DNA from 3 places in the Streptomyces sp. NPDC027189 genome. Region 1 is predicted to be linked to each of the others. Evidence: riboswitches for the same ligand, from Rfam matches in the RefSeq annotation. Region 1 holds a riboswitch; each other region holds the start of a gene.
The links. A riboswitch is a leader RNA that binds a small molecule or an ion and turns the genes downstream of it on or off. The one in region 1 is predicted to bind cobalamin.

Region 1 (4,269 bases):
CCGGCGACCGGCTCCTCCTCTACACCGACGGCCTGACCGAGGCCCGCGACCCGGAGGGCGGCCCCTTCCCCCTCCTCGGCGAGGCCGCGATCGCCCTGCGCGAGCCGCTCCCCGACGAGGCCTTGCACACCCTGTACGCCCGCCTGATCGCCCACACCGGCTCGGCCCTCGCCGACGATCTCGCCCTGGTCCTGTGCCAGCCCGTGGAGACGACGCTCCCCGCGCGCGTGCCGTGAAGTCATGCGCCCGGCGCAGTACGGTCGCCCCCGGCCCGAGCTCCAGCGCGCGCTCGCGGCGGACGGATCGGTGCCCGGCCGATGATGTCGCGGCATCCACCGCCGACGACTGGCTGGCCTTCGCCCGCATGCTGCTCGCCGACGGCGCGGCGGGCAACCGTCGCCTCCTCTCCCCCGCCTCGGTACGGCAGATGACCACCAACCACCTCACCCCCGCCCAGCGCGAGATCGGGGCGCTGTTCATGGAGGGCCAGGGCTGGGGCTACGGCGCCCAGGTCGACATCGAACCCACCGACCCCTGGAACGTCCCGGGCCGCTGCGGCTGGACCGGCGGCACCGGCACGACGGCCCACATCGTCCAGTCGACCGGCACGGTCACCGTCCTGCTCACCCAGGTCGCCATGGAGAACCCGACGCCCACCCCGCTGATGCGGGACTTCTGGCGCCGTACCGCTCAGTGAAGCAGCGTCCGGATCAATTCCTTGGCGTCGCCAAGGAGTTGGACCTCGCGCACGCTCATCGTCGGATTGGCCGCCCGGCGCCGGCGCGCTTCGGCGAGACCGTCCTCCGTCACGCCGGGAGTGCCCTCGCCGAGCATCGCGGCCAGCGTCTCGCGCGCCACCTCCGCGTACGGCTCACCGCCGACGGCGACCTGGGCGAGGATCACGGCGGACATGCCCCAGTCCAGGCCGGGCGCGCCCTCCTCGGCGTTGGCCCAGTCGATGACCTTCGGGCCGTCCGGGGTGAGCATCACGTTGTCCGGGTGCAGGTCCAGGTGCAGCACGCGGACCGCCGGGTCCGCCGAGACCCGGGCGGGCAGCGCGTGCAGCCCGCGCAGCAGCCGGGCGAGGGTGACGCCCGCCTCCCGCGGGGAGAGCAGACCGGCGCCGAACGCCTCCAGCATGGTCGGCCCGGACAGCCGCTCCATCACCAGGTCGCCGCGGGTCGCCGCCCGCACGCCCGGCACCGGATAGCCGTGCCCGCGCACATGCTCCATCACCGCGGCCTCGGCCGTGGCGTCGCCCCACCCCTCCCGGTCCCGCCGCAGTACCCACGCATCGTCGATCTCATAGACGTCCGCCGAACGCCCCGAGCCGAGCAGTCTCCCCGTTCGCATGGGCCGACTTTAGGGCCTGTCCTCCGGATTGGCCCGGCATCCGCCTGGGCTCACAGGCGGCCCTCAGGCGCTTTGCTACGGCCCGGTAGAGTGAGCGCGTCGTCATCACACCCGTACGGGGAGAAGCCGGTGGAATTCCGGCGCTGACCCGCAACCGTGAGCCGCCCACCAGGGACGGTGAGCCGGATCGCCTCGGAAGGGAAGTGACCGGCTCGTGCCACCGGCAACCCGCCGCTGGCCGGCACCGTCGAGGGATACGGAGCCGGAGCCGCCCGGATGCTCCAGCGTGCGCCCGGTGCTGCCCGGCTCCCCGCAGGGAGAGTCATGATTGTTCGCCGCAGCGCCGCGGTACTGGCCGCCGCCGTCGTCATCGGTACGGCCGTCGCACCGGCAGCGTTCGCCGCCGACGCGTCCCCTTCTCCCTCCCAGGCGATCCCGTCCGGGCTGTACGGCTCCACCGACCCCACCTACGACGGTGTCTGGCGGCAGTCGCTCGCGCTGCTCGCCCAGCACACCGTGGGTGTCAAGCCCACCGGCAAGGCCGTCGACTGGCTGACCGGACAGCAGTGCGCGAACGGGGCGTTCGCTCCGTACCGCGCCGACGCCACCGCCAAGTGCGACGCCAAGACGATGGTCGACACGAACAGCACGGCCGCCGCCGTGCAGGCCCTCGCCGCGCTCGGCGGGCACGACGCCGAGACGGGCAAGGCCGTCGGCTGGCTGAAGTCCGTGCAGAACAAGGACGGCGGCTGGGGGTACACCGCGGGCGGGGCGAGCGACGCCAACTCGACGTCCGTGGTGATCGGGGCACTGACGGCCGTGGGCGAGAAGCCCGCCGATGTCGCCAAGGCAGGCAAGTCGCCGTACGACGCCCTGGTGGCTCTGTCCATCGCGTGCGGCTCGGACGGTGGCGGCGCGTTCGCCTACCAGCCCGACAAGAAGGGCAAGCTCGCGGCGAACGCGAACGCGGACGCGACGGCGGCGGGGGTGCTCGGCGCCCTGGGCAAGGGGTTCGTGGCGAAGGCCGGTGCGGCGTACGACCTTACGCAGTGCGCCACCACGGACTCGCCCGGACCGCAGGACGTGGCGCAGAACGGCGCCGACTATCTGGCCAAGTCGCTGAAGAAGACCCCCTACCTGAAGTCCGCTCTCGCCGGTGCCAAGGACCAGCCCGACTACGGCAACACGGCGGACGCGGTCGTGGCGCTGTCCGCCGCGGGCGCGACATCGTCGGCGAAGGAGCCCCTCGCCTGGCTGGAGAAGAACTCCGGCGCCTGGGCGGCGAAGGCAGGACCGGCCGCGTACGCCCAGCTGATCTTCGCCGCCCACGCGACCGGCACCGACCCTCGTCACTTCGGCGGCGCGGACCTCGTCAAGCAGCTCGGCGCGACCGGTCCGGCGACGAACGCGTCCGACTACTCGGCCGCCCCGAGCGACGAGAAGAAGAAGGACGACGACAAGGGGCTCGGTGTCTGGTGGATCGTCGGCGTCGGTCTCGTCGCCGGTATCGGCATCGGCTTCCTGATCAGCGGCCGCAACAAGAAGCAGCAGCTGTGAGCCGCCGTCGGACGTCCGCGCCGGTCCTGACCCTGGCCCTGCTGCTCCTCGTACTCGGCGGCGCGGGGCAGGCCCGTGCCGTCGGCTACCGCTACTGGTCCTTCTGGGACCTGACCGGCGGGAAGTGGACGTACGCGACACAGGGTCCGTCGACCGCGCGGCCGTCCGACGGCGACGTCGAGGGGTTCCGCTTCGCGGTGAGCGAGGACTCGCAGGACGCCACGAAGCCGCGCGGGGCGGCGGACTTCGCATCCCTATGCGCGAAGACGCCCGCCCAGCAGGGCAAGAAGCGCGTAGCCCTGGTCATCGACTTCGGCACGACGGCGGACGCGCCGTCCGGCGAGACGCCGCCGGCCCCGCGTACGGCGTGCGCCCGCGTCCCCTCCGACGCGACGACGGCCGACGCCCTCGCGTCGGTCGCCAAACCCCTCCGCTACGACACCAACGCCCTGCTGTGCGCCATCGCGGGCTACCCGCGCACCGGCTGCGGCGAACAAGTCTCCGCCACGAAGCCGACGGCCTCCGCCCGTCCCCGGGCGAAGGCCACCCACCACGGCCCATCCGTCGGCCTGCTCGCAGGCGCCGCCGCGGTGGCCCTGCTGGGCACGGCTGCCGTCTGGCAGGCGCGCCGCCGCCGGGGCTGACGCGGGGGTGGGAACGATGACGACGGACGACGACGAGCAGGCCGAGGCGGCCGCCACTGCCGAGGCTGCCGCTGTGCCCACCCGTCCCGCAGGGCGATGGGGGTCCCCCCTGCTCGAGCGAAGCCGAGAGCTTGGGGGAGGGTGGGCACAGCCTCCAGCGCCGGGTGCCGACCCAGCGGAGCGCCCGCTGCAACGCCGTACCCGCACGCCGCAGGCGACCCGCAGCAACGCCCTCCACCCGGGCGCCTGGTGGATCTGGGCCCTGGGCCTGGGAACCGCCGCCTCCCGCACCACGAACCCCCTCCTCCTGGCACTCCTCGTCGGCGTAGCCGGATACGTCGTGGCGGCGCGCCGGAACGAGGCACCCTGGGCCCGCTCCTACGGCGCATTCGTGAAGCTGGCGGCCGCCGTCCTCGGCATCCGGCTCGGCTTCGCCGTGTTCCTGGGATCCCCGATCCCGGGAACGCACCTCATCGTCACGCTCCCCGAAGTCCCCCTCCCCCACTGGGCCCAAGGCATCCGCATCGGTGGCCGCATCACCGCCGAGGGCCTGGTCTTCGCGCTGTACGACGGCCTGAAACTGGCCACGCTGCTCATCTGCGTGGGCGCGGCGAACGCCCTCGCCAACCCGGCGCGTCTGCTGAAGTCGCTGCCAGGAGCGCTGTACGAGGCGGGCGTCGCGGTGGTCGTCGCCCTGACCTTCGCCCCGAACCTG
Region 2 (4,269 bases), on a different contig from region 1:
GGCACGCCTCGCAGGACTCGGGGTTCTCAAGGGAGCAGGCGACGGCGTCGGGCTCGGCCACCTGCTGGACGGGGATGGTCTTCTCGGGCCGGCCCTGCGCCTGGGCGGCGCGGGCGATGCGCGTCGCGGGGCGCGAGCGCAGGTAGTACGTCGTCTTCAGGCCCGACTTCCAGGCGTACGCGTACATCGAGGAGAGCTTGCCGATGGTCGGCGTCTCCAGGAACAGGTTCAGCGACTGGGCCTGGTCCAGGAACGGGGTCCGGGCGGCGGCCATGTCGATGAGGCCGCGCTGCGGGATCTCCCACGCCGTGCGGTAGAGGTCGCGGACGTCCTGCGGCACCCAAGTGAAACCCTGCACCGAGCCGTTGGACTCGCGCAGAGCCTCCCGGGTCTGCGCGTCCCACACGCCGAGCTTCTTCAGCTCGTCCACCAGGTAGGAGTTGACCTGGAGGAACTCTCCGGAGAGCGTCTCGCGCTTGAAGAGGTTCGACACCTGTGGCTCGATGCACTCGTACACGCCCGCGATGGACGCGATCGTCGCGGTGGGCGCGATGGCGAGGAGGAGAGAGTTGCGCATGCCTACGGCGGCGATGCGTTCCCGCAGGGCCGCCCAGCGCTCCGGCCAGGTCAGCTCCACGTCGAAGTGGTCGGGGTGGAGGACACCGCGGGCCGTACGGGTCTTCTCCCAGGCCGGGAGCGGGCCGTTGCGCTCGGCGAGGCCGGCCGAGGCCTCGTACGAGGCGAGCATGATGCGTTCGGCGATGCGCGTGGAGAGGGCCTTCGCTTCGGGGGAGTCGAAGGGCAGGCGGAGCTTGAAGAAGACGTCCTGGAGGCCCATCGCGCCGAGGCCCACCGGGCGCCACTTGGCGTTGGAGCGGCCCGCCTGCTCGGTCGGGTAGAAGTTGATGTCGACGACCCGGTCCAGGAAGGTGACGGCCGTGCGGACCGTCTCGTCCAGGCGCTCCCAGTCGATGTCGCCGCTCGTCGTGTCGACGAAGGCGCCCAGGTTCACCGAGCCGAGGTTGCAGACCGCCGTCTCGCCGTCGTCCGTGACCTCCAGGATCTCGGTGCACAGGTTCGAGGAGTGGACGGTGTGGCCCGGCTCCGCCGTCTGGTTGGCGGTGCGGTTGGCGGCGTCCTTGAAGGTCATCCAGCCGTTGCCGGTCTGCGCGAGGGTGCGCATCATGCGGCCGTACAAGTCGCGGGCCGGAATGGTCTTCTTGGCGAGGCCGCTCTCCTCGGCCTTGCGGTAGGCCGCGTCGAATTCGTCGCCCCACAGGTCGACCAGTTCCGGCACGTCGGAGGGGGAGAACAGGGACCAGATCCCGTTCTCGTTGACCCGGCGCATGAACTCGTCCGGGATCCAGTGGGCGAGGTTCAGATTGTGCGTACGCCGGGCGTCCTCACCGGTGTTGTCGCGCAGCTCCAGGAACTCCTCGATGTCGGAGTGCCAGGTCTCCAGGTAGACCGCGGCGGCGCCCTTGCGCCGGCCGCCCTGGTTCACCGCGGCGACCGAGGCGTCGAGGGTCTTCAGGAACGGGACGATGCCGTTGGAGTGCCCGTTCGTGCCGCGGATGAGGGAGCCGCGGGAACGGATCCGGCTGTACGACAGGCCGATGCCGCCCGCGTGCTTCGAGAGGCGCGCGACCTGGTGGTAGCGGTCGTAGATGGAGTCCAGCTCGTCCAGCGGGGAGTCGAGGAGGTAGCAGGACGACATCTGCGGGTGCCGTGTACCGGAGTTGAAGAGCGTGGGGGAGGAGGGGAGGTAGTCCAGGCGGCTCATGAGCCGGTAGAGGGACGCGACTTCGTCCACGGATCGGGTGGTGTCGTCCTCGGCGAGGCCGGACGCCACCCGGAGCATGAAGTGCTGGGGCGTCTCGATGACCTTGCGGGTGATCGGGTGCCGGAGCAGGTAGCGGCTGTGCAGGGTGCGCAGGCCGAAGTAGCCGAAGCGGTCGTCGGCGTGCACGTCGATCAGTTCGTTCAGGCGGGCCGTGTGCAGCCGTACGAACTCCGCCGTGCGGTCGGCGATCAGCCCCTCGCGGTGGCCGGTGGCGATGGACTCGGAGAAGGATCGCACGCCCTGTGAGGCGGCCTCCGCCGCGATGCTGATCGTCAGCAGGCGGGCGGCGAGGCGGGAGTACGCCGGGTCCTCGGAGATGAGGCCGGCGGCGGCCTCGGTGGCCAGTTCGCGCAGCTCCGCGTCGTCCGCGCGGGCGGACCGGCCGCGCAGCGCGGCGGCGGCGACCCGGCCGGGGTCGGCGTCCGGGAGGTCGGCGGTGAGGTCGGTCAGGGTACGCAGCAGCGTGGTACCGGGACCGTCCGTCTCCACCGGGGCCTGCTTCGCGGAAACGGAAGCTGAAGCCGGGTCGGCTGGCGCGATGGTCACTTGGGGCTCTCCCTCGCTCGGCACGGGGCCTGTTGGGGAGGAGCGGGGCACACGGGGGCGCTTCTGGGCAGCGGCGCACCGCGTCCACCGGCCCATTCCGCGAGGCCCGGACGTCGTCGGCGCCCGGGCCGGGTGGCCGGGGCGCGCTGTCGACAGGTCCTCGGACTGAAACGCGTACGCGGCCACGCGGGGCATGAACACGTACAAGTACACCGTTGCGGGACAGTTCCGGATTCGCACCGGATTCCCCTGCGGCGACAGCGAGCATGAGCATACATCTTGTGCCGGGCTGCGGGAGCACCCCCACATGTTGTGTCGCGTCGGCGTCCGGGAGTGCTACGGAGTGTGCTGGAGCGTCAACTCGTAGGTGATCGGCAGGATGTCGTCGATGTCCGGGATGGGGTTCCAGTCGCGCTTCCGTGGCGCGTGCGCGGTCGACGCGGGCGCGGACGAGGGCTTCGCCTGTGCCCCTGCCGCGGTCCTCGGTCGCGACCGCGAGCGTGCGGATCTCGGCCTCGCCCTGGCGGGCCATGTCGGCCATGGGGCCGCCTTGCGGGACGAAGGTCACGCCGCCGAGTACGCGGTCGTGGGCCACCGCGATCTCGGAGACGGCCTGCTCGACCTCGTGCCGGACGGGCACGGCGACGGGCCGCCGGATTCTGTCCGGCGGCCCGTCTTGCGGTGTCTGCGGCTGCGTGCGTCTGCGCCTGCCGCCGGCGGGTGGGGCGGGGCCGTGCCGGTCCGTGCGCCCCGTCGCCTGTGGCAGATCGCTTGGCTTTCATGGCTCTGCCTGTTGGCAACCACGCAAGCGACGGGCCATGTGATGTACCGGCACGGCCCCTTCCGTGCGTGGGCGACTGCGGGTGCGTGCCGGCTCAGCTGCGGGCATGCGCGCCGGCGGCCCACCCGCGCTTCCCCACTGCGGGCCATCGTGCTGCTGGGGCGGCACGGGTGCGCCAACCGGCACTCTGCGAGCACCGGTTGGCGCACCCACCCCGACGGCATCCTCGGCTGCGGGTGCCTAGTGAGTCGCCCCAGCCGTGGCCGGGGGCAGTTCCGTCTGTACCCCGGGGTCGCCCGCGTCCGCCGTGTAGTCCTCGGGGGACGTCTCGTCGACGCCCTCGGGGGCCTTGAACGCCCGGAAGGCGAAGGTGAGGACGACGGTCACCACGACGTTGAGCGCGAACGCTGTGAGGCCGATGTAGCCGATCTCCCCGATCCCGGGGATCTCCTTCGCGCTGCCGCCGAAGTGCTTCTGCGTCGGGGAGGCGACCCCGTACGCCGCGAACGTGCCGTAGAGCATGCCGACGGCCCAGCCCACGAGCAGCGCCCAGCGGTGGAACCACCGGGTGAACAGGCCGCCGACCAGGGCCGGGAAGGTCTGCAGGATCCAAATGCCGCCGAGGAGCTGGAAGTTGATCGCGACCGTCTTGTCCATGGTGAGGACGAAGACCAGCGCACCGACCTTCACCAGGAGCGAGACCAGCTTGGAGACCTTGGTCTCCTGCTGGGGAGTCGCGTCGGGCTTGATGAAGTCCTTGTAGATGTTGCGCGTGAAGAGGTTCGCGGCCGCGATGGACATGATGGCCGCGGGGACCAGCGCTCCGATGCCGATGGCGGCGAAGGCCACGCCCGCGAACCAGTCCGGGAACATGGTCTCGAAGAGCTGCGGGATGGCGAGCTGGCCGTTCGTGACCTTCACTCCGGCCGCGATCGCCATGAACCCGAGCAGGGCGAGCAGGCCCAGCATCAGCGAGTACAGGGGGAGGATCGTGGTGTTGCGGCGGATCACCTCACGGCTGCGGCTCGACAGCGTCGCCGTGATCGAGTGCGGGTACATGAAGAGCGCCAGTGCCGAGCCAAGGGCGAGGGTGGCGTAC
Region 3 (4,269 bases), on a different contig from region 1:
CATAGCTCTCGGGGCTTCTGATTCTGCTGGCGGGACCGTCCCCCCACGTCAACGGGTCCTGCACGAAGGGGAATTCTGTGCTTTCTTCGCTGTCTGCGTTGTCCACGCGCAGGCGAGGGGCCGCCCGCCTCGCCGCCGCGACGTTGGTGTCGGGGCTCGTCGCCGCCGGGGCGATCGCCTCCGCCGGTACGGCCGTTGCCGACGAGACTCCGCAGAGCCTGGGCGGCGCGACCGCCACCATTGGCGACCTGAAGACGTACGGGTCCGCGGTCATCCATGACAACGGCGAGGACGAGTGGGTGTCCGCGGGGTTGTTCGAGATGTCCGTCGACAACGGCGGCATGCTGCAGACCTACTGCATCGACATCCACAACCCGACGCAGCGGGATGCCAAGTACCAGGAAACCCCCTGGAGCGGTACGTCGCTGAACGGCAACAAGAACGCGGGCAAGATCCGCTGGATCCTGCAGAACTCCTACCCGCAGGTGAACGATCTCGCGGCGCTCGCCGAGAAGGCCGGCGTCGCAGGCCTCACCGAGAAGGACGCGGCGGCCGGAACTCAGGTGGCCATCTGGCGGTACTCGGACGGCGCCGACGTGGACGCGGTGGATCCGCAGGCGGAGAAGCTGGCGGACTATCTGCAGAAGAGCGCGCGGAACCTGGCGGAGCCCAAGGCCTCATTGGCCCTCGGCCCCGCCGCGGTCTCCGGCCACGCCGGTGAGAAGCTCGGCCCGGTCACGGTGCACACCAACGCGGACAGCGTGACGGTGACGCCGCCCTCGGACGCCACCGCCGGCGGGGTGAAGATCGTCGACAAGGACGGCAAGGCAATCGCCTCCGCGGTCGACGGCAGCCGGCTCTACTTCGACGTGCCGAAGGACGCCGCGGACGGTGCGGCATCGCTGACCGTGCAGGCGTCCACCACCGTGCCGGTCGGCCGCGCCTTCACCTCGGAGACCCGCAGCCAGACACAGATCCTCGCGGGCTCCAGCGAGTCGACGGTCTCCGCGTCGGCGACCGCGAACTGGGCCGAGAAGGGCGCGATACCCGCCCTGTCCGCCGAGAAGAACTGCGCCAAGGGTGGCGTGGACATCACGGCGGCCAACAAGGGCGACGAGGCGTTCACCTTCGAGCTGATGGGGATCGAGCACACCATCGAGGCGGGCACGTCCCAGACGGTGACCGTCCCGCTGCAGGAGGACCAGGCCTACGACTTCACGATCAACGGGCCGAACGGCTTCTCGAAGCGGTTCAAGGGCGTGCTCGACTGCAAGACCCAAAGCAGCACGAGCGACATCTCGACCCAGACGGTCAGTGAGCCGAGTCCGGCGACGGTGGGCGGCACCTCCACCGGGGGCACCGACCTCGCCGAGACCGGCGGTTCCAACGCGACCCCGATCATCGCGGGCATAGCCATCGCCCTCGTGGTGATCGGCGGCGCGGCGACGCTCTTCGTCCGCAAGAAGCAGGCGCGGGTCCAGGACTGAACGACACAGCACCTTGGCAACTCAACAGTGAATGACCGCACCACGGTGACTCCGTGAGCCCGCGGCCCCGGCAAGCCCCCCAGGCATCCGGGGCCGCACCCATTCCGGGCTCCGCCGCGCGGGGCGGCTCAACCCTTGTCGGACGCGCAGTGTTCGAGGAGTTCGGCGGTCGCGCCGTCGGTCACCCGGTAGTCATCTTCGCAGGGGACCCCATGTGATCTTCAATACCTGCGTAGGTGTGCAGCTGTGCGGGGGAGTCAGTCCGACCCTAGGGTTGGTGGGCCGTGGTGTTCGGGAAGACCGGTGACGGCCCCTCAGGGGGCCCAGGCCGGAGCGGCCCTCGCCACTGTGATCGGGGGAAGTTCCCGTCCCGTGCCTCCCTCGGGCGGCGCCACTGGCCGCGAGGCCGGGAAGGTAGGGGCAGGCACGTGTACCCGTAAGCCAGGAGACCGGCCACGGCATCTCACGAACTGATCCACGAGGTGCTGGAGCGTGACCGTATGACCCTGCCCGCGCAGTCGTCCCCCGCGACCGGGTTCCGGTGGCGCCGCGAGGACACCGTCCGAACCGCTGCACTTCTGGCTGTGATCGCGGCGTTGCACATCGTCGCGTTCGGCATCCTGTTCCTGCTCGTCGTGCCGGAGCACTACGAGGTCGGCTCCAAGGCGTTCGGCATCGGCTTGGGCGTCACCGCCTACACCCTGGGCATGCGGCACGCCTTCGACGCCGACCACATCGCCGCCATCGACAACACCACCCGCAAACTGATGGCCGACGGGAAGCGGCCGGTGTCGGTGGGCTTCTGGTTCGCGCTCGGGCACTCCAGCGTGGTGGTCCTGCTCGCCGCGCTCATCGCCGGAGGCACCCAGCTGGCCGGACGCATCATGAACGAGGGCTCCAGCACGCACCAGGTGCTCGGCGTCATGGGCACCACGGTCTCCGGGTCCTTCCTCTACCTGATCGCCGCCCTCAACCTCGTCGCGCTGATCGGCATCCTGCGGGTCTTCCGGGCGATGCGGGCGGGCACGTACAACGAGGAGGAGCTCGAACAGCACCTGGATTCCCGGGGGTTCATGAACCGGATCCTCGGCCGCTTCACGAAGTCCATCACGCGGCCGGGGCAGATGTTCCCGCTGGGCTTTCTCTTCGGGCTCGGCTTCGACACCGCCACCGAGGTCACGCTGATGGTGATGGCGGGCAGCGGCGCGGCGGCCGGACTGCCCTGGTACGCCATCCTGTGCCTGCCGCTGCTGTTCGCGGCGGGGATGAGCCTGTTCGACACGCTGGACGGCACGTTCATGAACTTCGCCTACCAGTGGGCGTTCTCCAACCCGGTGCGCAAGGTCTTCTACAACCTCACCATCACCGGCCTGTCCATCGCGGTGGCCTTCTTCATCGGCACCATCGAACTGGTGGGCGTGCTGCACGACAAGCTCGACCTGCGCGACGACGTGACCGGCTGGATCGCGGGGCTCGACCTGGACAACGTCGGGTACATCATCGTAGGCCTGTTCGTGGTCGTCTGGGCCGCGGCCGTGGCGTACTGGCGACTGGCCAAGGTCGAGCAGCGGTGGGCGGTCCGCCCCGCCGACGGGAGTTGAGACCGGCGGGTGCGGCAGCGCCCATCGACTGGGTGGCAGCCGCCCCCGTTTCCCCGGCTAGGAGCGGGCGCTCCGGCCGCGCGCGAGGGCGAATCCGGCCGCGGCCAGGCCGAGCACGCCCACGATCAGGCCGGCGATGCCGAGGCCGCGAGCGGTCGAGTCACTGCTCTTGCTGCTCGCGGCCGAGCTCTTATCCGATCCCGAACTCGACGACGAGGCCGCGCCGGAGGGCTCCCCGGAGGAGTCCTCCCCCGCGGCCTTGGCGGTCAGCGTGAGCACCGGCGCCGGGCTCTCCGGCTCCTCGCCGCCCTTCGGTGTCTCCTCGATCCACCGGACGACATTGCCGTCCGAGTAGGTCTGCAGCGTCTTGAACTCCAACTGGTCGGAATCGTCGGGAAGTTGACCGAAGGCGACGTTGAAGTCCTGGAACTCGCCGTGGCGGATCCGGCCGCCGGTCCAGGTGATCTCGGAGACGGCGTCGGTGATCGTGCCGTCGTCGGTCTTGATGGGCGTCTTGAGCTTGGTGGTCGTCACCTTCGCGGTCCAGCCGGACTGCGGAGTGACCAGGACACCCAGGACCGGGTGGTCGGTGGGCAGGAAGACCTGCACCTTTGTGGTGCTGGCGGTGTCCTCCTCGTTGGGGACGCGGAAGGTCAGCACGCCGTCCGTGGCGCCCTTGGCGTAGCTCTCGGGGTGGACCGTCACATGCGCGAAGGCCGCGCCCGCGGCGGTCAGGACTCCGGCCGTGGTGAGGGCAGCGACAAGGCCGGCTCGGCGCAGGGTGGTGCGTGTCGGGGACATCAGGGGAACTCCGTACTGGTGTGGATGCGGTCAGGGCGTGTACGCGAGCCCGGCCGGCGGTCCCCGACGGGAGACGGCGTGCCGCAGCAGCATCTGCCGCAGTGACCACGTCTCAAAGGCGTTCCGGCGTATGACGTCCTGCTGGGCCGGTGCGGGAGACGGTCCCGTCCGCACCCGCCACCACGCCGCAAGCCCCGGCACGAGCGCCACGGCCCACCGCAGCAGGGACCACAACGCGGCCTCGCCGCGCCGCAGCCACCAGGTCGCGAGCAGGGCAGCGGTCACATGCGCGGCCGTGGCGTGGGGCGTCAGGGCGTGTGCGTGCGGGTGCATCATGTGCGCCCCGTGCATGTTCATCGCCATACGCGGGTGGGCGACCT

Region 2: another riboswitch for cobalamin. It lies ahead of ACZ4RZ_RS01050 (ribonucleoside-diphosphate reductase subunit alpha); the one in region 1 lies ahead of ACZ4RZ_RS37735 (prenyltransferase/squalene oxidase repeat-containing protein).
Region 3: another riboswitch for cobalamin. It lies ahead of nicT (Nickel transporter NicT); the one in region 1 lies ahead of ACZ4RZ_RS37735 (prenyltransferase/squalene oxidase repeat-containing protein).

The regions. Positions count from the first base shown of each region.
Region 1 covers NZ_JBVHRI010000023.1:3,743-8,011, reverse strand. The annotation lists partial or broken gene ACZ4RZ_RS37750 (PP2C family protein-serine/threonine phosphatase) at 1-236, shown strand, start outside; partial or broken gene ACZ4RZ_RS37745 (serine hydrolase domain-containing protein) at 332-697, shown strand; gene ACZ4RZ_RS37740 (phosphotransferase) at 691-1,353, opposite strand; cobalamin riboswitch at 1,429-1,583, shown strand; gene ACZ4RZ_RS37735 (prenyltransferase/squalene oxidase repeat-containing protein) at 1,678-2,910, shown strand; gene ACZ4RZ_RS37730 (SCO2322 family protein) at 2,907-3,554, shown strand; gene ACZ4RZ_RS37725 (energy-coupling factor transporter transmembrane component T) at 3,571-4,269, shown strand, end outside.
Region 2 covers NZ_JBVHRI010000001.1:230,347-234,615, reverse strand. The annotation lists gene ACZ4RZ_RS01050 (ribonucleoside-diphosphate reductase subunit alpha) at 1-2,389, opposite strand, end outside; cobalamin riboswitch at 2,524-2,663, opposite strand; partial or broken gene ACZ4RZ_RS01045 (GNAT family N-acetyltransferase) at 2,726-2,990, opposite strand; gene mctP (monocarboxylate uptake permease MctP) at 3,411-4,269, opposite strand, start outside.
Region 3 covers NZ_JBVHRI010000004.1:435,941-440,209, forward strand. The annotation lists gene ACZ4RZ_RS12880 (Cys-Gln thioester bond-forming surface protein) at 99-1,487, shown strand; cobalamin riboswitch at 1,756-1,959, shown strand; gene nicT (Nickel transporter NicT) at 1,988-3,088, shown strand; gene ACZ4RZ_RS12890 (YcnI family copper-binding membrane protein) at 3,146-3,889, opposite strand; gene ACZ4RZ_RS12895 (hypothetical protein) at 3,920-4,269, opposite strand, start outside.